One region of the Paenibacillus sp. GYB004 genome, then DNA from elsewhere that is predicted to be linked to it. Evidence: predicted binding sites of a transcription regulator. Region 1 holds the regulator's gene; the other holds the start of a gene.
The links. Region 1 encodes LexA, which represses DNA repair genes until DNA is damaged. Its sites were predicted from a motif close to CGAACATATGTTCG; they were not measured.
Positions count from the first base shown of each region.

Region 2: the regulator LexA is predicted to act here: its motif matches at 8,408-8,421, upstream of uvrB (excinuclease ABC subunit UvrB).

Region 1 is NZ_JARBDB010000047.1:105,415-116,753, forward strand. Features, by position in the region: gene glnA (type I glutamate--ammonia ligase) at 1-869, shown strand, start outside; gene PV433_RS19035 (hypothetical protein) at 975-1,232, opposite strand; gene PV433_RS19040 (hypothetical protein) at 1,492-3,036, shown strand; gene lexA (transcriptional repressor LexA) at 3,227-3,850, opposite strand; gene PV433_RS19050 (extracellular solute-binding protein) at 4,198-5,589, shown strand; gene PV433_RS19055 (hypothetical protein) at 5,783-8,737, shown strand; gene PV433_RS19060 (LysM peptidoglycan-binding domain-containing protein) at 8,847-9,233, shown strand; gene PV433_RS19065 (DUF896 domain-containing protein) at 9,463-9,669, shown strand; gene PV433_RS19070 (hypothetical protein) at 9,686-10,201, shown strand; gene PV433_RS19075 (HAD family hydrolase) at 10,227-11,024, shown strand; gene metH (methionine synthase) at 11,249-11,339, shown strand, end outside.
Region 2 is NZ_JARBDB010000050.1:40,885-52,223, forward strand. Features, by position in the region: gene PV433_RS21355 (VanW family protein) at 1-571, opposite strand, end outside; gene ftsE (cell division ATP-binding protein FtsE) at 761-1,447, shown strand; gene ftsX (permease-like cell division protein FtsX) at 1,437-2,354, shown strand; gene PV433_RS21370 (murein hydrolase activator EnvC family protein) at 2,393-3,577, shown strand; gene PV433_RS21375 (S41 family peptidase) at 3,664-5,118, shown strand; gene PV433_RS21380 (PDZ domain-containing protein) at 5,326-6,618, shown strand; gene PV433_RS21385 (flagellar motor protein MotB) at 6,792-7,562, opposite strand; gene PV433_RS21390 (flagellar motor protein) at 7,555-8,340, opposite strand; gene uvrB (excinuclease ABC subunit UvrB) at 8,508-10,505, shown strand; gene uvrA (excinuclease ABC subunit UvrA) at 10,628-11,339, shown strand, end outside.

The DNA.
Region 1 (11,339 bases):
ACTTCGATCTGGCGCCTACCGACCTTGGCGAGAACTGCCGCCGCGAGATCGTTCTGACGCTGGAGGAAATGGGCTTCGAGATCGAAGCATCGCACCATGAAGTGGCGCCGGGTCAGCACGAGATCGACTTTAAATATGCAGACGCGGTTAAAGCGGCCGACCAGATCCAGACGTTCAAGCTCGTCGTCAAGACGATCGCCCGCCAGCACGGACTGCATGCTACCTTTATGCCGAAGCCTCTGTTCGGGGTGAACGGTTCCGGTATGCATTGCCACCAATCGTTGTTCCAAGGCAGCGAGAACGCGTTCTACGACGAGAGCGACAAGCTCGGCCTCAGCACTACGGCTCGTCACTACATGGCCGGCGTGCTGAAGCATGCCCGCGCCTTCGCGGCGATTACGAACCCGACGGTCAACTCGTACAAGCGGCTCGTACCGGGTTACGAAGCGCCTTGTTACGTCGCATGGTCGGCGAGCAACCGCAGCCCGATGATCCGGATTCCGGCTTCCCGCGGACTGAGCACACGCGTAGAGGTGCGTAACCCGGACCCTGCGGCGAATCCATACCTGGCTTTGGCCGTTATGTTGAAAGCAGGTCTTGACGGAGTGAAGAACAAAACTCCGCTGCCGGCTCCGACCGACCGCAACATTTATGTCATGTCCGAAGAAGAGCGCGAAGAACAAGGAATCCCGAGCTTGCCGTCCGATCTGCACGAGGCGATCGTCGAGCTGATGAATAACGAAGTGATTTGCGAAGCTTTGGGCGAGCATGCGCTCACTCACTTTATCGAGCTGAAAGAAATCGAGTGGGATATGTACCGCACCCAGATTCATTCCTGGGAACGCGATCAGTATATGACGTTGTATTAATCGTAAAATCCCCGCATGGCGTAATGGCCGGCGGGGATTTTTTTGGGTTGCGGCCGTCGGACCGGCAGCTCGGCGAAAAATTTGCGTTATGCACTCACGCGGGATTCAGGAGCACCGGAACCGGAAAATGTCCAGGATGATGCCGATCGGAATACGGATCGTAATAAACACCCGGTTTACACCGCTATAGATGCGCAAGCGGATCGAGTTGGCCCCGACGCTTACCAAACAGCCGGTAAACGTATTAAATAAGGTCCGCACGACAACAACTCTTCCTACCAGACGCAGGGCGTTTCTTCTAATCCTTCTCTGCCTGGCGGGAGACACCCGTCTGCCCGAATTTATTTGAATCTCCTTAGACATGCCATCTCTCTCCTATCGGTCATTTCTGCGGGGATCGTAACCCGCAACGACAGTTTACGGAGAGAAGCACCGGGGGGGCACGGCGATTGCCCGGCTCGCCGGGGGATAGGGCTCGGGTGAAACAGGGGGGCGGGTCGGATATGCTGTAAAAGTGATCAGGAATACAGTACACAAGCCGATGATCCCATGTTACGATGAACTCTGACGCAACACCTCGCCCGAGTAATCGGAGCCCCTGCGGATGGAGGTAAACGAACGAATGAGTTGGACCGATTCATCGGGAATTAGTACAAAAACCGGGAATGGCTCGGCTACTGCGGGTAATGAAGCGATACGTCCGGGCGGCGGAGCGGCGTTGACAAGCCCTGTGCCCGTTTCTGCAGCCGGCTTGGTTGATTCGAGCGCAGATATCGTGGTGACCAAGAGCGGTGAGCTTTTCCACATCTCAAGCCGCTTTGATGATGCCCATACCATTACGATCGAAACGTCGCGAAGCGGGTCTCGCAACGGCAGCTTTAACTTTATCCGGACTCGAATCGGGTCGGAGATCGTCCATGCCAACCATGACGATATAACGCCTGTCCGTACTTTCAATACGGTAGGGGCGAACCACGGGTATACGTGTGTAGTGAAGGTGTCCATGGCCGGACACGACAAAACGGCGGACGATCTGGGATCGCAATGGACGGATGGGGCGAGAATCTACACGCTGCTGGACGTAAACGGCGATCATCTTACATGGGGGTGCCCGTATACGGTGACGAACGGGATCGTATCCGCTCTGCTTGTCCAACCCGAGCAAGATCTCACTCCTGTATGCGGTGCGGTCCATACACAGCCGGTGAACGTTAACGTCCTTGTACCGGGGGCTCAGCTCTATCCGTCCATTAACAACATAAAGGTGCAATATATGCTGGACGGCAAGGAAATCACGGAGGACGGGATGTATTCCGGTACGGTTCTGAAGGTGCACGAATCCTATCACATTATGGACTACAGGGCGATCATAGATTTCGCGCAATCCCATCCGGGAGTGAGTTATGCGAACGATTCGGTAGCGGGGGCTGTTCGGCTCTCGATCGTGTATACGTTCAGGAAGGGCGGCCGCTGTCATATCTCGCATAACTTCAAGGCTTTGCAGAAGCTGCAAGTCATGGACTGCGGCTTTCTGCAGTCGATGCCGATGAGTTTGTCCGGTCATACGCTCAGCCGTTATATGCCGGATGTGAAGAGCAAAAGCGGGCAGGATTTTCAAAATATAGTGGATATGACCGGTTACAGTATGAATCTCGTATATGGCCCATCCGATTATATAGACCCGGCCAAGCCTCCCAACCGATATGTCGACTGGCTGCGGGACGGCAGCGGGCTGGGAAAGGTGGGTTTTACAATGGGATATATCGTCGACAAAACGAACAGCAAAAACGCCGATCGGGCGGCTCAAACATCGAGAGGCTGGGATATGCGCAGCACGAGGAAAAGCTATCCGATCGCGATGAGCGGACTGATCTTAAATGCCGGGGACTACAAAACGTTCATGGGGTACCGGAATTACTTGTCGCCGGTTGAGGTGGGGAAAGCCACCAATCTAAGCGTAGTTCAAGACGACAAAGATACATATGTGTACATCGATTACCATGTCCCCGTTACCGGAGCGAATCTCAAGCTCCCCGAACATATCGGGAAAACCGTATCTGTAATCGATCACGTAAACTTTACGCTTCAAAACGATATAGTAGACAGCGACGGCATCACCTTCAGTATTACTGCTGGCCATGGCTATGCGATCTTGAAAGTACACTGATCCCCGCTACCCCGAGCGAACCGGTCGGGGGATCTGGCTGCGGCCGGACAGTGCACGTATCACGAATACAAGGTGCGTAAGACAGCTGTCAGTGCGATTAGACAGCCAGAGCCCTGACCGGATATCCGGCAGGGCTCTCTTGGCGTACGGTTTATGGCTCGTCCCGTAAGAGGGACGAGCCAACATGAGACTAATGAATGTCGCGGAACAATCCGATTACTTTCCCCAGAATTGTTACGTTGCGGAGACGAATCGGGTCCATAGACGGATTCTCCGGCTGGAGCCGAATATGGTCGCGCTCCTTGTAAAACGTCTTGACGGTCGCTTCGTCATCTTCGGTCATGGCGACGACGATATCGCCGTTGTTCGCGGTCGGCTGCTGCTTAACGATAACGTAGTCGTTATGGTGAATGCCGGCTTCGATCATACTTTCTCCGACGACGCGAAGCATGAATACGCTGTGGTCGCCGACGAAATGACTCGGAAGCGGGAAATATTCTTCGATGTTCTCGGTTGCCGTAATCGGCATACCAGCCGTTACTTTGCCGACTACCGGTACACGCGCTATCGAGAAGGAAAATACGGAAGCGGATTCGTCATGGGCGCTGAGCACCTCGATCGCTCTAGGCTTGGTCGGGTCTCTGCGGATGTAACCTTTCTTCTCGAGCCGGTCCAAATGACCGTGTACGGTAGAGCTGGACGCAAGCCCGACGGCTTCGCCGATTTCCCTTACGGAAGGCGGGTAGCCTTTATCGCGTACTTCGTTCTTGATAAATTCCAGTATCGCTTGTTGGCGATTGGAAACCTTGCTCACGATCATCACTCCCATTACGGACATTTTATATGGGTAAATTATACCACAGAACTCGAGTTCGTACAAACATAAGTTCGAGTATGGGTCTTGGAGAATTCAACCATCCGGTCGCATGTCGTTCTGATGTATATAAAGTATTCGTTTGTAGTGTACATGATATCGTTGACTCCTATATTGGGCCATTTTATAATGAAATCAAGAAAAATATAACAATTATAGCAATCTGTAATGTATATTTCTGTAATTGTTATATACATCAGGGTCGATCGCCGAAGGAGAGGATGTGTTCCGGATGGGATAAGACGGATGTAAGGGAGATATACGGTGCAGCAAAGGAGGACCGGTGATTGAAGAAAAAACCGACGCATGAGCAATTTCAGAAACAGCTGGATCATATGGTACAGACGCTTCGAGCAGACATTCTGGAAGGAAAGTATGCAACCGGCGACTACCTGCCCTCGGAGCTTGTGCAGGCGAAGATGTTCAGATTAAGCAACAAGTCGGTTCGCAAAGGGCTGGACATACTGAATGCAGAAGGCTGGATCGAGAAGATCCCGCGGGTTGGCAGCCGGGTGCTGGCGAAGCGGGAGACGGTTCGTTTGACCGTCGGGATTAACCGTACGGATGAGGTCAATATGAAATTATCCGGACTCGCCGAGCTTTTTTGTAAGCGCTATCCTTGGATCGAGCTTGAGTTTGTGCCGTTTGTATCGGATCTCGGCGGACCGGGCGACCAGCGGAAGCTGGCGGAATTCGATGCGATCGTCATCAACCATCTTCAATTTCAGCGAATGAAAGAGAGCGGTCATCTTCACCTGTTCGCCCCTTTGCCGGAGAAGCGGGAGATCTACCCGTTCCTTTCGGGACTGTTCAAGGACGGCGGGATGCATTATGTGTACCCGATCATCTTTTCCCCGATCGTGCTTTGTTACAATAAGCGGCATTTCCGCGAACGGGGCTTGGCCGAGCCGGACGGCAGCTGGACCTGGGACGACCTGGTCCGTAACGCCATCGAGCTTACGAACGGGAACGGGAGATTCGGATTCGCCTTTTATTTGCTGAATGAAAATCGCTGGCCGCTCTTCTGGCTCCAGGCGGGGGAAGATCTCCGGCAGGAAGGCCGCAGCCCGGAATCGCTCCGGCACTCCCGTCTGATGGACGCGGCGAGACTGTGCAAAAGTATTATCAGCAACCGCGATTTTTTCCCGATGTTCTTATCGGAGAACAACCGGGAGATCAATGCGATGTTTCAGGAAGGCCGGCTGTCGATGGTTATCAACAGTTACATGGGAATGAACGATTGGCAGGAGTCTCCCGGTCTGGAATACGACGTATCTCCGCTTCCTTACATGAACGAGCCGATCACTTTGATGATCTCTCAAGGTGTAGGAGTGCTCAAGCAAACCGGGCATCCGGAGGAAGCGATGCTGCTTGCCGACTTCCTCACGTCGCTGCCGGGCCAGCAGTATATCGGCAGCCACACGCTCAGCATCCCGAGCCACTGGGGAGCGGATTCGTCCCCGAATAAGAAGGCGTTTGCAGTGCCCGGCCGATATTCGATGTACCGGGAAATGATGTTTTCGTACCGGACGCACGCCTCGCTCGGCATCCCGGCGCTGTCGTATTCACATATTTTCAAGCATGTGCGGGCTTATTGGGCCGATCTGATCGACGAGCGCGAGCTGTGCGAGCGTATGGCCGAAGCGTTATCGGAGCGGGAAGAGCATGTTCCCGGGTAAAAGGTACGGGATGACGGAGTTACGATTAGGCGGTGCCGATTAGGCGGCATAACCGGTTAGCGGGCGAATCGGTACATGAGGAAATGGGACTAGTAGCGGCGATCCGGCCTGCTTACGGCAACCGGGAATGAACGGCTTGGGACCAGGCACTCCGTCGGAGCTGGATAACGATCGATTCGAGGAGGGAACAGGGATGGAAGAACGGAACGTAGAACATGCGCGGCCGCCTAAACGGATCTCCAGAAGGAGCTTGCTTGCGGCCCTTGGAGGAGCCGGTGTTGCGGTAGCGGGACAGTCGTTCATCAAGGAGGGAGTTATGGGCGATTCGGTAAATTTGGCCACGTACGGGTTCGGTCCGGATATGGGGAATTTTCCGTTTGCGATGTTCCGCTTCCGTTATGTGGAGAACATAGCCAAGATGAAAAGTGAGACGATGCTCAGAGAGGGGATGATCGTCCGGACTGCCGGGTATTACGAGCCGGGGGACGGCGGCGGCGCGGACTACATCGTCAAGCCGGGCATCCTGCCGGAAGACTTGGGCAGTGTCGTGAATCTGAGCGGAGAGCTGCAGGCGATCCTGCTTGCGGAGGACAGCGTGAACTACAAGCAGTTCGGCGCGGTCGGGGACGGGGTTAACGACGACGGGGTTCAGATCAAGCGGGCGCATGCATATGCGAACGCCCGTGATTTGCCCGTACAGAACCTGACAGGCGAGTACTGGATCAAAGCGACAAATGATATTATCGTGCAGACGAATGCAAACTGGGGTCACACAAAGTTTCATATCGACGAAGGGATGAACTCCAAATCAAATCCCCGGTTCCGGGTGACGAGCCGCAAAAGCACGGTGAATATCCAGTTCGACGCGGCGGAGAAAGCTTCATTTCTAGACAAAATGAAGCCTGGCACGACATTTGTCCCGGAGCTGGCTCCCTATAAGAACTCTCTTGTGTTCATTACCGACAGCAACGACAAAATCGGTGTGAGACAAGGATACAATCACAATGGCTGGAACAAAGAAGAGTTTTTCTATGTCGAGGAGCACGGGCGGCTGATCGGGGACATTGCCTGGACCTTCAACAATTATACGAGCCTGGTCGCATACCCGTGCGACGATAACTACCTGATCCTCGACGGAGGCACCTTTTACATGTCGGGCAACAGTCCCGGGGCGGGCGGCGCTTATTTGCACAACGGAATTATGGTCCGGCGCAGCCGTACGATCATCCGCAACCAGTGGGTCGGGCTGGAGGAGGGGGCGAGCGATACGTCGCTTGATCCGCGAATCGGATTTTATTATTTCAACTATGTGTTCGACGTTACGCTGGAGAACGTGAGACTCATTCCGTGGGAGCAGGACCGCGAAGGGACGGATCGCGACGTGCCCGCCGGCACGTACGGGATCGGCGGAGCGAGGGTGCTGAACGCGACGTTCCGCAACGTCACGTCTGAAGGCGGGATGGTTCATTGGGGCGTTTTCGGCACGAACCTGTTCAAAAATTTCAGCATCGAAGGCTGCCGCCTGAACCGGGTGGACGTTCATTTCCACTGCTGGAACTTGTACGTGAAAGACTCGGAGATCGGGTATCGCGGTTTTACGCTGACCGGCGGCGGAGATTTGTTTATCGAGAATACGAAACGGTTCGGCAGCCGGTTCATCGATTTTCGCGTCGATTATGGCGCCAAGTGGGATGGCAGCATCCGGCTCACCAAGTGCAGGCTGATCGTCACGAACGGACCGGCGGAAGCGGTCGCGCTCCATTGCGTTCCGGCCAACTTCAATTATAAATATCCGATCGGATACGGCCGCTCGATTAAGATCGAAGACTTCGTGTTCGACTATACCGGCATTCCGAACCCGACCGGCATATGCCGGATTATGAAAATTGCCGCTTTCTCCAAAATATCGTCCACCTCCGAAAGGCTGTTTTTCCCGCAATCGATCGAGTTCAGAGACGTGACCGTCGTCGGCCGGGAGAAGGGCGTCCGTATGCTGGAGATTCCGAATCCGCTCAGCTTCCATCTGGGCAAGCCGGGCGGATACGACGCGAGCCGTGTCACCCCGAACTGCCGCATGTCGTTTGTTAATATTCAGTCGGAGAAAGTTCCGGCTCAAACCTCACAGTCGACGACCCATGTCAACTTTTTGTTAAACGCGCTCGCGACCGCCGCCTATGAGGACTCGTACGCGCTGTATCCGAAGCTCGAATTTGTGAACTGCGGAGATTTCTTCGGCCACTTTAAAGGCAGCGTCGCGGACGTGTCCTTCAGCGGGTGCACCGTCAATTGTCTGGATGCTTATGAAGGCGGCCGGATGCGGGGGCGGATCGTGTTCGACAACTGCCATCTGAAGGCCGACGCTGTCGACGACGGCAAATTGCTGTATTCGACGTCGGTTGACCACGGCGTCTCCTTTCTTAATTGTACGATTCACGCGCCCGTTCTGGACGGAACGAGCCGGCCGGACCTGGTGGCGCGGTACGATTTTATCGATGTGAACCATAAGCTGCTGCACAACCATCTGAACACGGCGCTGTCGAAAGAAATCATCGATTATTACGCAGGGATCGGAACACCGATCGCCCCTGAATTTTACGCGATGCTGAAAAGCCATCATGTCTCGGAAAGCACGCTGATGGCAAGACGCAGAGGACCGACGGCGAGCCGTCCGGTTCCGGCAGCGTTCCAGAACGAGCCCGGCTTCGCCTATTTCGACGAAAGCTTGAACCGGATCGTCGTCTGGGACGGAACGCGCTGGATCAAGGCGGATAAAGAGAAGCGAACGCTCCACTATTATTTCGGTCAGCTGGCTACAGCGAGCCCGGGCGCTGCCTTCCAGAGAGAGGGGGGACATCCTTCCCAGACGTACGTTTTGCCCGGCGACGGCAAGCTGCTGCGATACATCGTCTTGTTTCATTCGTCTAGTGCGGCCGGCTCGTTCGTATTTGAGGTATGGAAAAACGGGGCGCTCTGGATGGGCGGCCTGGCCAGTCCTTCTCCGGCGCTGAAGCCGGGCGCGGTCCTGTTCGCTCCGGATACGGCGTTCGAGGAAGGAGATACTATCGGAATCCGCCTGAACGGCGTTTCGCCGGGATTGCCGGCGGACGCGTATGCGACCATCGATCTGTTCGCGGAATACGAGGAATAGGGGAACGAAGTGCGAACATGAACTACGAACACTTGTTCGAAATTCTTGTTGACACGAATGTGTGTTCGTGTTAATTTAAGAACAGAACAAATGTTTGGGGGTCATTTCGATGATGTCGTCAACCACTTTCCACCGTACTGTGCTGCACCAAGGTTCTTATAAATCGATCTGGGCAAATCCGGACAGCGATGCGAACAAGAAGAAAGCATCCTCCGGCACCCGGTTGCGCATGGCTGCCGCCGCGCTTGTTATGCTTGCTTGCTTCGGTCTCGGAGCGTTATTCCTGGAATGGCCTGGCCACAATGAAGTGCAGGCTGCCGCCATTCAGATTAAGGAAGAAGTCACCGTCGTACCGGGAGATACCTTGTGGTCGATCGCCAGTCAGCACGTCCGGCAAGGGGAAGACATCCGCGATTATATACGGAAAGTGAAGACGGCGAACGGGATGACCACATCGACGCTGATTCCCGGCCAAGTTCTTCAATTGCCGCAGTAACGATGCCGGGCTTTGTTCTGTTCGTATACTATGAGTTATGGCTGTCCGGCTGGTATTCCGGCCCAACGACTGTTTACGCTTCATGCTTCTCCCCTAATATCCAATCGATCTATTACGCCCGGAGCTGCACGCTCCGGGTTATTTGCCGTTTCGTCCCGGTTTTCTTGACAACCGTATCCTGCGCATGTCAAAGTAAGAGATAACCGACACGAGGAGGACGAACACGCGTATGGTAACCGAACAAATGATCGCCCGCATTAATGAACTGGCGAAAAAGGCGAACACCGTCGGACTGACCGAAAACGAAGTCCAGGAACGCGCCGAGCTGCGCAAGCGTTATATCGAAGCGTTTAAGACATCGCTTCGGGCGCAGCTCGATTCGATTGAATTCGTTGATGGGGATCAACCGAACGAAACCGATAAAAAGCGTCATTAGAACGGAGGATTCAGTCATGTCCCGGAAGTGGGAGCGGATGGTAGAGAAAAACAGCAAACAACTGAATCAGCGGCGGAAGAAGACGGGCGCTCAGCCTATCTCGGTAGCGGCGGCCCAGGAGCAGATGGACGTGTTCAAAGGAAGAAGCTGGTTTTTGCCGGCGCTTCTTGTCGCCTGCTCCCTGTTCTTCGCCGTAGTTTCCTCCACGTTGGCCGAGACGCAATCTTTTTATTGGATAACGGTACTCGGGTATTTGGTGCTGGGCGTTATGTACTTTTTGCGCAGACCTTATGTGAAGGTAGGCAGAAACAAACTGTCTACACGCCGGCTCGGCATCGAGAAGTTTTTCGGAGCGGACGAGATCGAGGAGATCTCCGTTCAGCGCGGCAGCATCGCGATCCAGATGAAAGGAAAGAAAACGAGATGGGTGCTGTCCAAGTTCCAAAGTTTGTACGACATACCGGCGCTGTCGGCCCGGCTTAAAAAGTTTGCGGAGACTAACGGCATATCTTATAAAGAAGAAGCGGCTTAAGCGATATACAGGGGAGAGAGCACATGTGGGGATCAAAGCGGTATTGTTTGATTTGGACGACACATTATTGTGGGACGACCGGAGCGTCAAGGAAGCGTTCCAGGCGACGTGCGAAGCGGCGGCCAACGTACACCCGGTAGATCCGGCCCGTCTGGAGGAAGAGGTCCGGAAGTGCGCTCGCGCTTTATACGAATCGTACGAAACGTTTCCGTTCACGAAACGAATCGGGATCAACCCGTTTGAAGGGTTATGGGCCAACTTCACCGAAGGCGAACAAGAACAATTCCGCAAGCTGGAGCAGCTCGCTCCTTCATACCGGGCGGCCGCCTGGACAGGCGGTCTGAAGTCGCTCGGAATTGACGACCCGGAATTCGGCTGCAAGCTCGGGGACAAGTTCGCCGAGGAGAGAAGAGCGCGACCGATCGTATACGAAGAGACGTTCGCCTATCTCGATGAGCTGAAAGGCAAGTACAAGCTGCTGCTGCTCACGAACGGTTCTCCCGACCTGCAGAAGGAGAAGCTCGCCGGGGTGCCGGAGCTCGCAGGCTATTTCGATCATATCGTCATTTCCGGGGCGTTCGGCGAAGGCAAGCCGGCCGCTTCGATCTTCCATCATGCGATGGAACGGCTGGGGATTCGTCCGGAAGAAGGCATCATGGTCGGCGACAAGCTGACTACGGACATTTTGGGAGCGAACGGGGTCGGCATGAAGTCGGTCTGGATCAACCGCCATCATGTGGAGCGTAACGACGACATCATTCCTGCTTACGAGATCGACAGCCTGTACGGCATCCGCAACGTACTGGAGGAACTGCGCGGCTGATCCGTCGCCGGCATATGCATAAGCGCAATAGACAGGCCCGTTGCTTTCTCGCAAGAGAGCGGCGGGTTCCTTTGTGATAGGATGGGCCATAAAGAACGGCGGATTTCGTACATTTCGGATAAGCACTTTAATTCCGATAAGAAACCTATGGATATATCTCTTCCGAAAACGTGCGGCATCTGGTAGACTATCAGGTATGTACGGTACAGATAAGGAGTGGGCGTATGCACAAACAAGCTTTGGCGGAACGGCTCAAGCATAAAATATTAATACTGGACGGCGCGATGGGGACGATGCTGCAGCAGGAAAACTTGA
Region 2 (11,339 bases), on a different contig from region 1:
ACCGCGAATAGGCAAGATCGGTCAGACGCTTGACCAGCTCCGGTACGTCAACAGCTGCGGCACGCTGTTCCGGAACGTATTCCACACGGTCGTCCGCCGTAATATGGCGAACTGCGTTTCGGGTGACCGGATTCATGGGAGCGGGCCACACTTTGGATAAAGCTTCGCGCAAGGCCGTTTCCGACAATTCGAGATGAACCGGAAGGACGCTGCCGCGCATCTGCCATCTCCGCTTGATCGTTTCGAGCCGGCTCCCTCCGAACCAATAGTCGGCCCATTTCGACAGCTCTTCCTCCCGGACCGACAAGCCCAGCTGTCCCCAATTGAAGGGACGGCTTCCCTCCGGATTTTCCCCGGGCCCAAGCCGTACGGTCTCCCCGTACAAGTTCGCTAGCCGGCTCTGCAGCTCGACCCGGAATTGCCGCTCCGGCATACCGCCGATGGGTAAGTCTCCCAGACGGACTCCCGGAGGAACGATACGCTGTCCCGAATACCACCAGAACGCTATCCATAACGCAGCCATGCACGCCACGGCGGCCAGCAGCAGCACGTTCATCGTACGTCGTTTCATAGCAACGCTCCTCGATTTAAAGGGGTACAACCTATGTATATGCGAGGGGCGCAGGTTATTACGACTACCAAAAAAAGCGGCGATTGCCGGGCTAATCTGAAAGAATATGTAGAAAGACAAAGTTTTCTAGAGGATTTCGGGACCAGGTGTCGAACTCTTACATGTTAACTATTAACAGGATGTGATCGTGTGATCGAAATGCAAGATGTATGGAAGACGTATCCAGACGGAACCCATGCATTGAAAGGCATCAATGTGAAAATCGACGCCCACGAATTTGTATATGTGGTAGGCCCGTCCGGTGCGGGAAAATCCACGTTCATGAAATTGATATATCGCGAGGAGAGGCCGACCAAAGGCCAAATCTTCGTAAACGGTTTTAATCTAGAAAAGCTGCGCCAGCGCAAAATTCCTTATGTCCGGCGCAACATCGGAGTCATTTTTCAGGATTTTAAGCTGCTGCCGAAGATGACGGTGTATGAAAATGTCGCATTCGCGATGGAGGTCATTGAGGCGCCCAAAAAGCTGATCAAGAAGCGGACGATGGAAGTGCTGGAGCTGGTCAGACTGAAGGACAAGGTCGGATCGCTGCCAAGCCAGCTGTCCGGAGGCGAGCAGCAGCGCGTGGCGATCGCCCGCGCCATCGTGAATAATCCGGCCGTCATTATCGCAGACGAACCGACCGGTAATTTGGACCCCGATACATCTTGGGGCATTATGAAGCTTCTCGAAGAGATTAATTTCCGGGGCGCTACGATCGTCATGGCAACGCACAACAAAGAAATCGTCAACACGATGCGCCAGCGCGTCATCGCCATCGAGAAGGGGAGTATTGCCCGCGACGAGCTGAGAGGGGATTACGGCTATGAGGATTAGCACCTTCGGTCGGCACATCCGGGAGGGCGCTAAAAATGTCGTCCGCAACGGCTGGATGACGTTCGCCTCGATCAGCGCGATATCCATATCTTTATTTGTACTTGGCATCTTTCTTGTCTTGGCGCTTAACGTCAACAACTTGGCCGATCAGATCGAAAGTCAGGTCGAAATCCGCGTGTATCTCGAAGTGAATACGTCCGAGCAGCAGAAAAACGCCGTACAGCGGGACATCGCCTCCTTAGCCGCCGTAAAAAAAGTTACTTACGTATCCAAGGAGGAAGGGCTCGAGCTGCTGCGGGACAAGATGGGCGCAGAGGGCAAGGAGCTTTTGGAAGGCTTCGACGGGGAGAACAACCCGCTGAACGATTCGTTTACGATTGAAGTGAGCGATCCGCCGCTGGTCGGACAAGTGGCCGAACAGATCAAGGCGCTCGACGCACAGAACAACCCTCCGCTTATTTACAAAATCAACTACGGCAAAGGCACCGTCGACACGTTATTCAAAATTACCGACATCGTCCGCAACGTAGGTCTTGTGTTCGTTCTGCTTCTCGCGTTTACCGCAATGTTTCTTATCTCGAATACGATCAAGATTACGATTGTCGCACGCAGGCGGGAGATCGGCATCATGAAGCTGGTCGGAGCGACGAACAGCTTTATCCGCTGGCCTTTCTTCATAGAAGGCGCTCTGCTCGGCATCATCGGATCGGCGATCCCTGTAGGCGTTCTGCTGTGGGGATACGCGGAGCTTCTCACGTATACGAAAGTACAGCTCGGACTGATGCTGATCACTCTGATCCCGGTTCACGAGCTTATTTTGATCATTCCCGCACTGCTGCTGGGCATCGGCGTGATGATCGGCATATGGGGCAGTATTTTGTCCGTTCGCAAGTTTTTGAGAGTGTAACAATTGGTCGGCCCAGACGCCAAGGAGGAATTCCTGTCTTGAAAAAGGTAAAAATATCGCTTATCGCCGTCTGCAGCTTATCCATGCTGCTTATGTCCGCGCCAAAAGAAGGGTATGCTATTACCAATGCTGAAATCGACCGCCAGCTCCAGCAAATTCAGAAAAAAGAGGCGGAAACCGCCAAAAAGCAGCAGGATGCGGACAAGCTAAAATTGGATATTGCCGCACGCAAGGAGCAGGAAGCGAGCAGCATTCAGGAGCTGTGGAAGCAGATCGAGGAACAGGGCGACAAGCTGAACGAAATTCAGAAGCAGATCGATACGTCGGCGACGCACCTGATGAAGACGACGGAAGAGCTTCAGGAAGCGGAACAACGCGTCGAGACGCGCGATCAGCTGCTCAAGTCCAGAGTGCGGCTCATGTATACGAACGGTTTCATCTCGTATATGGATGTATTGCTTGAATCCACCAGCTTCAGCGACTTTTTGGACCGGTACCACGCGCTCAAATCGATTGTCAGTCAGGACAAGGATATTCTGGAGGCGAACAAACGGGATCGCGAAGCGGTGGCCCAGAAGAAAGTTCAGGTGGAGAATCAGCTTGAGGAAATCCGGTTGCTGTACGCCGAAAACGAAAAGATCAAAAACGCACTAGTAGTGAAAGAAAAGGATAAGGAAGTGCTGATCGCAAGCCTGGCCAAGCAGGAAAAGGACCTCGAGCATATCAGCGAGGAAGCGGAAGCGCAGCTGAACAACCTGGCCAAGGAGAAATCGAAGCTTTGGGCGGAGCGCAACAAAAACAACAGCAAGCAAACGTTCGTGTACAGCGGTGGAACCTTAAGCTGGCCGCTGCCAGGCAGAACGACGATCTCGTCCGGCTACGGATACCGGGTCGATCCGATCAACAAATCGGACGCCAATCATAAGGGCATCGATATTCCGGCGCCTGCAGGAACGCATATCCAAGCGGCTGAAGCCGGAACGGTCATTATCGCCCAGTGGGTGAACGGCTACGGCAACACGGTCGTCATCGATCATGGAGGCGGCTTGCAGACATGGTACGGGCATAGCCGGAAGCTGCTGGTAGAGGAAGGCGATCAGGTGAAGCGCGGGCAGTCGATCGCCGAAGTAGGCTCTACGGGGCGTTCTACAGGCAACCATCTGCACTTTGAGGTACGCAAAAACAATGCGCCGGCCGATCCGCTCCCTTATTTGAAAAAATAACGAACCGTGCTTATATTTGAACGGCTGGCATCATACAATGGAAACAGCGCAGACAGACAAGCCATAAGAGGCGGTGAGAAAGCACGATGTTCTGGAAAGGTCGCAATCTGTATATTTTCGTGGCGTTTATGCTGTTGGCGATGTTCGCGAGCAGCGTGCTGACGCTCACGATCGTCGGTCCGTTTTCGTTTGCCGAGCAGGGCAAGAGCGTATCGGGAGGCAAGGCGGAACAGTCGGGATTTACAACCCAGGAGCTGAAGAAGCTCTCCACGACCTACGAATTGATCAAAACCCAATATTTGCACGAGGTCGATAAGACGAAGGTAATCGACGGCGCCATCCACGGAATGCTGGGCTCCCTGAACGATCCGTACACGACGTACATGGACCAGAAGGAAGCGCAGCAGTTCAACGACATGCTCAACTCCACGTTTCAGGGGATTGGAGCCGAAGTGTCGCTGGAAGACGGCAGGGTGAAGGTCGTTTCCCCGATCAAAGGATCGCCGGCGGAGAAGGCGGGCATCCGGACGAACGACATCATCATGTCGGTTAACGGAGAGAAGCTGGACGGGCTGACGTTATCGGAAGCGGTGATGAAAATCCGGGGCACCAAGGGCTCTCAGGCGAAGCTGCAAATTATGCGGGCCGGAGCCGAGCCGATCGAGATCGTGGTCGTACGCGACGATATTCCAATCGAGACGGTGCACTCCGAAATGATGGACGGTCAAGTCGGCAAAATCGACGTCCGGGAGTTCGTGCAGAATACGGCGAAGACGTTCAAGGAACACTTAAAGGCTCTCGAGGATCAGGGGATGAAAGCTCTCGTCATCGACGTCCGGAACGATCCCGGCGGTATGCTGAACGCAGTAGTGGATATGCTCGATCCGTTCGTGGCCAGCGGCAAGACGGTCGTCCAGGTCGAGGACCGCAACGGGCAGCGGGAGAAGACGGTATCCAAAGGATCGAGCAAGCCGTATCCGATCGCCGTGCTAATCAATAACGGAAGCGCGAGCGCCTCGGAGATTATGGCGGGAGCGCTGAAAGAATCGGCCGGCGCCACGCTGGTCGGAGAGAAGACGTACGGCAAAGGTACGGTTCAGGTTACTTACCAGCACGAATTGGGCGACGGCAGCAATATTAAGATGACGGTCATGAAGTGGCTCACCCCGAACGGGAACTGGGTGAATGAGAAAGGAATCGAACCGGATCTGACGGTGGATCAGCCTTCCTACTTCAAAGCGTCGCCGATGTCCAAGAAAACGACGCTCAAAACCGATACGCTCGGGGACGACGTCAGAAACTTGCAAATGATGCTTGAAGGTCTCGGCTACAAGCCCGGACGGATAGACGGCTATTTCAGCGAAGCTACCGCTCAGGCGGTCAAGTCGTTCCAAGGCCAGCACGGTCTGCCGGCTAACGGTGAGGTGGACGTCGCAACGGCTAACAAAATCGAAGAAGCGATCACTAAAGAAATCCGCGATCCCAAAAACGACCTGCAATTAAAAGCGGCGGTCGAAGCGATGAAGAAGGCGATCAAGTAGGAGCCGGAAGCATAGGGGCAAACGATCGGATATCGGAAAACGCTGGAAAGCTGCGGGAAACGGCAGGAATTCGCGATCGCAACGTCGAACCAAGAAGGGGAGGCTGATGGTTTATCAGCCGTCCCTTCTTTTTTTGTTGGATTTGGTGCGTACTCCCTTTGCAGCGGAGAGAGGGAGATAGTTTGTGCATAAAGGAGCGGTGCCTGGATGGAAATCGTGGCCGAACTGGCGCGAGGCGTACTGCGCGCTTTGCTTCAGCTTGCTGCTCAGCCGTTTTACTATATCGGGATTTTATTCGTTATTTTGCAATATCACAAACAGATCGTGCTGGAACGCAAGCTGTTCTCCACCCGGCTGCACTCGATGCTGGATACGGCTTGGAAAACGGTCCTTTGGGGCATTGCTGCAGGGATGGCGGCATCGCTCGTCATGGCGTTCGTCGGCGCAACGGTACCGGCCGGCGCCTTGATCTGGTTGTGGGTATTGTCGGCGCTGCTGGCGGTATTCCGGATACGGTTTATATGTCTGGCCTACTCCGTCGGGGTATTAGGAATGCTGCACGTCATTACAGGCTGGTTTCCGGGGCTGGCGGAGATTCCGTACGTGGGTGCGGCCGTTAAGCCGCTGCAGAGCTTGCCCATCTCTTCGCTTCTCGCTTTAGTCGGCGTTTTGCATTTGCTGGAGTCGTTTTTCGTCAGAAAGCAGGGGGCCGACATGGCTATGCCGTTGTTCGTGGCGGGCAAGCGAGGCAAGGTGATCGGCGGCTATCAGCTTCAGCAGTTTTGGCCGGTGCCGCTGCTGCTGCTGGTGCCGGTTCAGTCGGCCGGTGCTGCGGTAGCGCTGCCATGGACACCTTTGTTCGGAGGGGAGATTTGGAACGCGGGCTGGACCTTCGCCGCACTGCCGGTGATGCTCGGTTTCGCCGAACGGACGGTGACCCGGCTGCCGCAGCAGAAGGCGAAGCGGAGCGCGTCGCTCCTGTTCTTCTACTCGCTGGCCGTGTTGGCCTTGGCGGCGGGGGCCGAATGGCTGCCCGGATTCGTGCTGATCGGTTCGGTTCTGGCGATTGTTCTGCACGAAGCTTTACTGTGGTGGAGCGGGCGGGAGGAGGCGGAGAAGCCTCCGTATTACGTGCATAACGAGCAAGGGCTGCGAATATTGGCCGTGCTGCCCGGCAGTCCGGCAAGTGAGATGGGGCTTGTTGCCGGGGAAATCATTCATAAGGTGAACGGTATACGGGTCCGGACTAAGGAGCAGCTGCATGAGGCGCTGGGCGTCAACGGGGCATTTTGCAAGCTGGAGGTGATCAATACCGAAGGGCACAGCAAGTTCGTTCAGAGAGCTCTTTATTCGGGCGATCACCATTTGCTGGGCGTCCTGCTTGCTCCCGACGAGAAGGTGATGTATTACCTGGAAGAGCGAAACGTCAACTGGTTTACGAAAGCCGGACGGCGGAGCCAGGCGGTACCTCCCGCAGCGAAGGAGAGCGGAGCGCTGTAGGCGGCAGGACCCGGGCATCCGTCCGTCGAACGGCTGGATTTGGAAGTCCGGCCGGCCGGGTTCTTCCGGGATTAATGAAAAACTCCAATTCCACTCATCATGGAACTGGAGTTTCTTGCTTCTAGAACGATTTCAGAGCCGCATCTAGCTCTGAATTTGTACTTGGGTTACTTCTAATCGTTCCGCAGCACGACGATTTCGACTCTGCGGTTTTTTTGCCGGTTCGCTTCGGAATCGTTAGGCGCAACCGGCTTCGTATCGGCATAAGCTGAGGAGATGAACGTACCGGCGTCCAGCTTGGCCGTATTGACGAAGTAGCGGATGACCGACACCGACCGGGCTTGCGAAAGCCCCCAGTTGTCCTGATAAGCCGAGCCTGTGGCGAGCGGCAGGTCGTCCGTATGCCCCTCGATGCTCACTTTCGTATCCAGGGTGGGAAACAGGCTCGCCAGCTTCTCCAGCACGGGATAAGCCCCTTGCTTCAGCTCGGCTTTGCCAAGGTCGAACAGAAACAGGTCGTTCAGCTTGATCGCGATGCCGCGGGGGGTATCGCTGGCGGACAACTGCTCCTCCAGATGCTGATCGGCAATATATTGCTGAACGATTTTCAGCAAATTTTGCAATTCCTTCTCTTTTTCTTTCTCGGGATCGGAGTTTGGCTCCGTCTTGGATTCCGGCGGCGGCTGCGTCTGGTCTCCGGACTTCGGGTCCCCGGGAATCGCCTCGCCCATAATGCCGGTCCCTTTCGGGATGACCGAGGAGCCGTCGTTGAACTGCATCTGCAGCGCTCTGGACAACGTGTCGTATTTGGCCGAGTCGATCTTGCTCATCGCATACAGGATGACGAAAAAAATCATCAGCAGCGTAATCAGGTCGGCATAGGTGATCAGCCACCGCTCGCTGCTGGAATGAGAACCGGACGGCTGCTTGCGTCTCCTAGCCATCGGCGTTCGCTTCCTTCCGAACTTGCGCCTCCGTGTCGAGCAGCAGGAAGGACGTCAGCTTTTTCTGGATCATCTGCGGGTTATGTCCCGCTTGCAGGGCGAGCAGCCCTTCGAGCATCATCTCCATCTCGGCGATTTGCTCTTCGCTGCGGACTTTGATCTTGCTGCCGATCGGCAAGTAGATGACGTTCGCGCTGGCGACGCCGTACAAGGTGGCCGCGAACGCTACGGCAATCGATCCGGCGAGCGATTCGGGGTCGGACATGTTGCTCAGGACGTGGATCAGACCCATGACCGTACCGATAATCCCCATCGTCGGAGCGTAACCTCCGGCGGCTTCGAATATTTTCGCATAGCTGGCATGCAGCTTTTCTTTCGCTTCGATCTCAACTTCGAGAATTTGCCGGATCAGATCCGGGTCCGTGCCGTCGACCACCATCTGCAGTCCGTCCCTGAGAAAAGCGTTAGGGTGCTGCTGAGCGCGGTCTTCTATGGCAAGCACGCCCTCCCGGCGGGCGATAACCGCCATCTCGACCAGTTCCTCGATCAGCTGCTCCGGTTTTGTTTTCCTTTCGCTGAACGCCATGCGGAGTGCTTTCGGAATCTGCTTCAGCTGCGATTTCGGGAAGCTGACGACAACCGCGCCGATCGTACCTCCGAACACGATAATGGCGGCGCTTAATACGAGCAGACCGTTGATATGGCCTCCATCCAGCAGGAAACCTCCCACCAATGCCAGCAGGCCGAGCATTATGCCTAGAATCGTAGTTAAATCCATGAAACAGACCCACACCCTTTGTTTGAAAATTTGCAACAATTCGGAAAAAGAAGTATAATATCTGATGAGAACAAACATTCGGTAGACCCTGTCGCATGTCATACCATATATCGGTAATTGAAGAAAGAGTCAATAGAGTCGAAAGACCCAGAGCGAGGGATAAAGCGATGAGCGATATCGTGCTCCACAACAAACCGTTTCAACTGGTTTCTCCATTCCAGCCTCAAGGCGATCAGCCTGGGGCTATTGACGAGCTTGTCCGCGGACTGCAGGAGGGCAAGAGATATCAGACGCTGCTTGGCGCGACCGGAACGGGGAAGACGTTTACGGCCGCCCAGGTGATCGCCCGGGTGAACCGCCCGACGCTCGTCATTGCGCATAACAAGACGCTGGCGGCTCAGCTGTGCAGCGAGTTCCAGGAGTTTTTCCCCCATAACGCCGTGTCGTATTTTGTCAGTTATTACGACTACTACCAGCCGGAGGCGTATATTCCTTCGAGCGATACGTACATTGAGAAAGATTCCAGCATTAACGACGAGATCGACAAGCTCCGCCACTCCGCTACGAGTTCGTTGTTCGAACGCCGCGACGTGATCATCGTTGCCAGCGTATCGTGCATTTACGGTCTCGGTTCCCCGATGGAGTACCGGAATCTCGTCTTGTCGCTTAGGACGGGGATGGAGCGTCCGCGCAACGAGATTTTGCACAAGCTGGTCGACATCCAATACCAGCGGAACGATCTGAACTTCGTGCGCGGAACGTTCCGCGTGCGGGGAGACGTCATCGAGATCTTCCCGGCCTCCAGGGGCGAGCAGGCGATTCGCGTCGAGCTGTTCGGCGATGAGATCGAGCGGATTACCGAAATCGACGTGCTGACCGGAGAGATTCTCGGCGAGCGGGATCATGTGGCGATCTACCCGGCGTCTCACTTCGTCACCCATGAGAACACAATGAAGAAGGCGCTGGTGGACATCGAGCGCGAGCTGGAGGAGCGGCTCGAAGAGCTTCGTTCCGAGAACAAGCTGCTGGAGGCCCAGCGGCTGGAGCAGCGGACCCGGTACGATCTGGAGATGATGCACGAGATGGGCTTCTGCTCCGGCATCGAGAACTACTCCGGACCGCTTACGTTCCGCGAACGCGGCGCTACGCCATATACGTTGCTCGACTATTTCCCCGACGATATGCTGGTCATCGTCGACGAATCGCACGTATCGCTTCCGCAAATCCGCGCGATGTACAACGGCGACCGGGCGCGGAAGGAAGTGCTCGTCGATCACGGCTTCCGCCTGCCGTCGGCGCTGGATAACCGCCCGCTGCGCTTTGAGGAGTTCGAACAGAAGATCAGCCAGGCGATCTTCGTCTCGGCTACGCCGGGCCCGTATGAGCTTGAGAGCTGCCCGACGATGGTGCAGCAGATTATCCGGCCGACAGGTCTTCTCGATCCGATTATCGAGGTGCGCCCGACGAAGGGACAGATCGACGATCTGATCGGCGAGATCAACGAGCGGATCGCCAAGGACGAGCGGGTGCTCGTGACGACGCTGACCAAGAAAATGTCGGAGGATTTGACGGATTATTTCAAAGAGCTCGGCATTAAGGTCCGTTATCTCCATTCCGATGTCAAGACGTTTGAACGGATGCAGCTGCTGCGCGAATTGCGGCTAGGCACATTCCATGTGCTGGTGGGCATCAACCTGCTGCGGGAAGGGCTCGACTTACCGGAAGTATCCCTCGTCGCCATATTGGATGCGGATAAGGAAGGGTTTCTGCGTGCCGAACGGTCGCTCATTCAGACGATCGGACGGGCGGCGCGGAACGCGAACGGCCGGGTTATTATGTACGGGGACAAACGGACCGACTCGATGGACCGGGCCATCCGCGAGACCGAGCGGCGTCGCGCGATCCAGATCGAGTTCAACGAGAAGCACGGCATCACGCCGCAGACGATTCAGAAGCGGGTGCACGACGTCATCGAGGCCACGAAGGTGGCGGAGCAGAAGGCCGATTATTTGGCCGGCGTGAAGTCCGAGAAGATGTCCAAGAAAGACCGCGCCTCGCTGATCGAGCGTCTCGAAGCGGAGATGAAGGAAGCTGCCAAAAGCTTGCAGTTCGAACGTGCCGCCGAGCTGCGCGATGCGATATTGGAGCTCAAAGCCGCCCTGTAACGGCGGCTCTTCTTCGCGGCGGAGCTGGAGAATGTTTCAACCGGGCGGCCGGTTTTCAGTCGTTTTTAACGGTGTTATGATGAAGGAATGAATGGCTCTACCCACGGAAAGGATGGTTCACAGTGGCTCAAGACCGCATCGTGATCAAAGGAGCGAGAGCTCATAATTTAAAAAATGTTGACGTAACGATACCGCGCGACAAGTTCGTCGTGTTGACCGGGTTAAGCGGCTCCGGCAAATCGTCGCTCGCTTTCGATACGATCTACGCGGAAGGACAACGCCGCTACGTCGAGTCGCTTTCCGCTTACGCCAGACAGTTTCTGGGCCAGATGGACAAGCCGGATGTCGATTCGATCGAAGGATTGTCCCCGGCCATCTCCATCGACCAGAAAACGACCAGCCGCAACCCCCGGTCTACAGTCGGTACGGTTACGGAAATATACGATTACCTCAGGCTAATGTTCGCCCGGATCGGGAAGCCGCACTGCCCGGATCACGGCATCGAGATTACCGCACAGTCGGTCGAGCAGATGATCGACCGGATTATGGAATATCCCGAACGGACGAAGCTGCAGATCTTGGCGCCGATCATATCCGGACGCAAGGGCGAGCATACGAAGCTGTTGGCCGACATTCAGAAGCAGGGCTTCGTTCGCGTCCGCGTTAACGGAGAGATCCGCGATCTGTCTGAGAAGATTGAGCTGGAGAAAAACAAGAAACATTCGATCGAAGTTGTCGTCGACCGGATCGTCGTGAAGGGCGACATTCAGGCCCGGCTTGCGGATTCGCTGGAGACGGCGCTGAAGCTGGCCGACGGCCGGGTGATCGTCGATG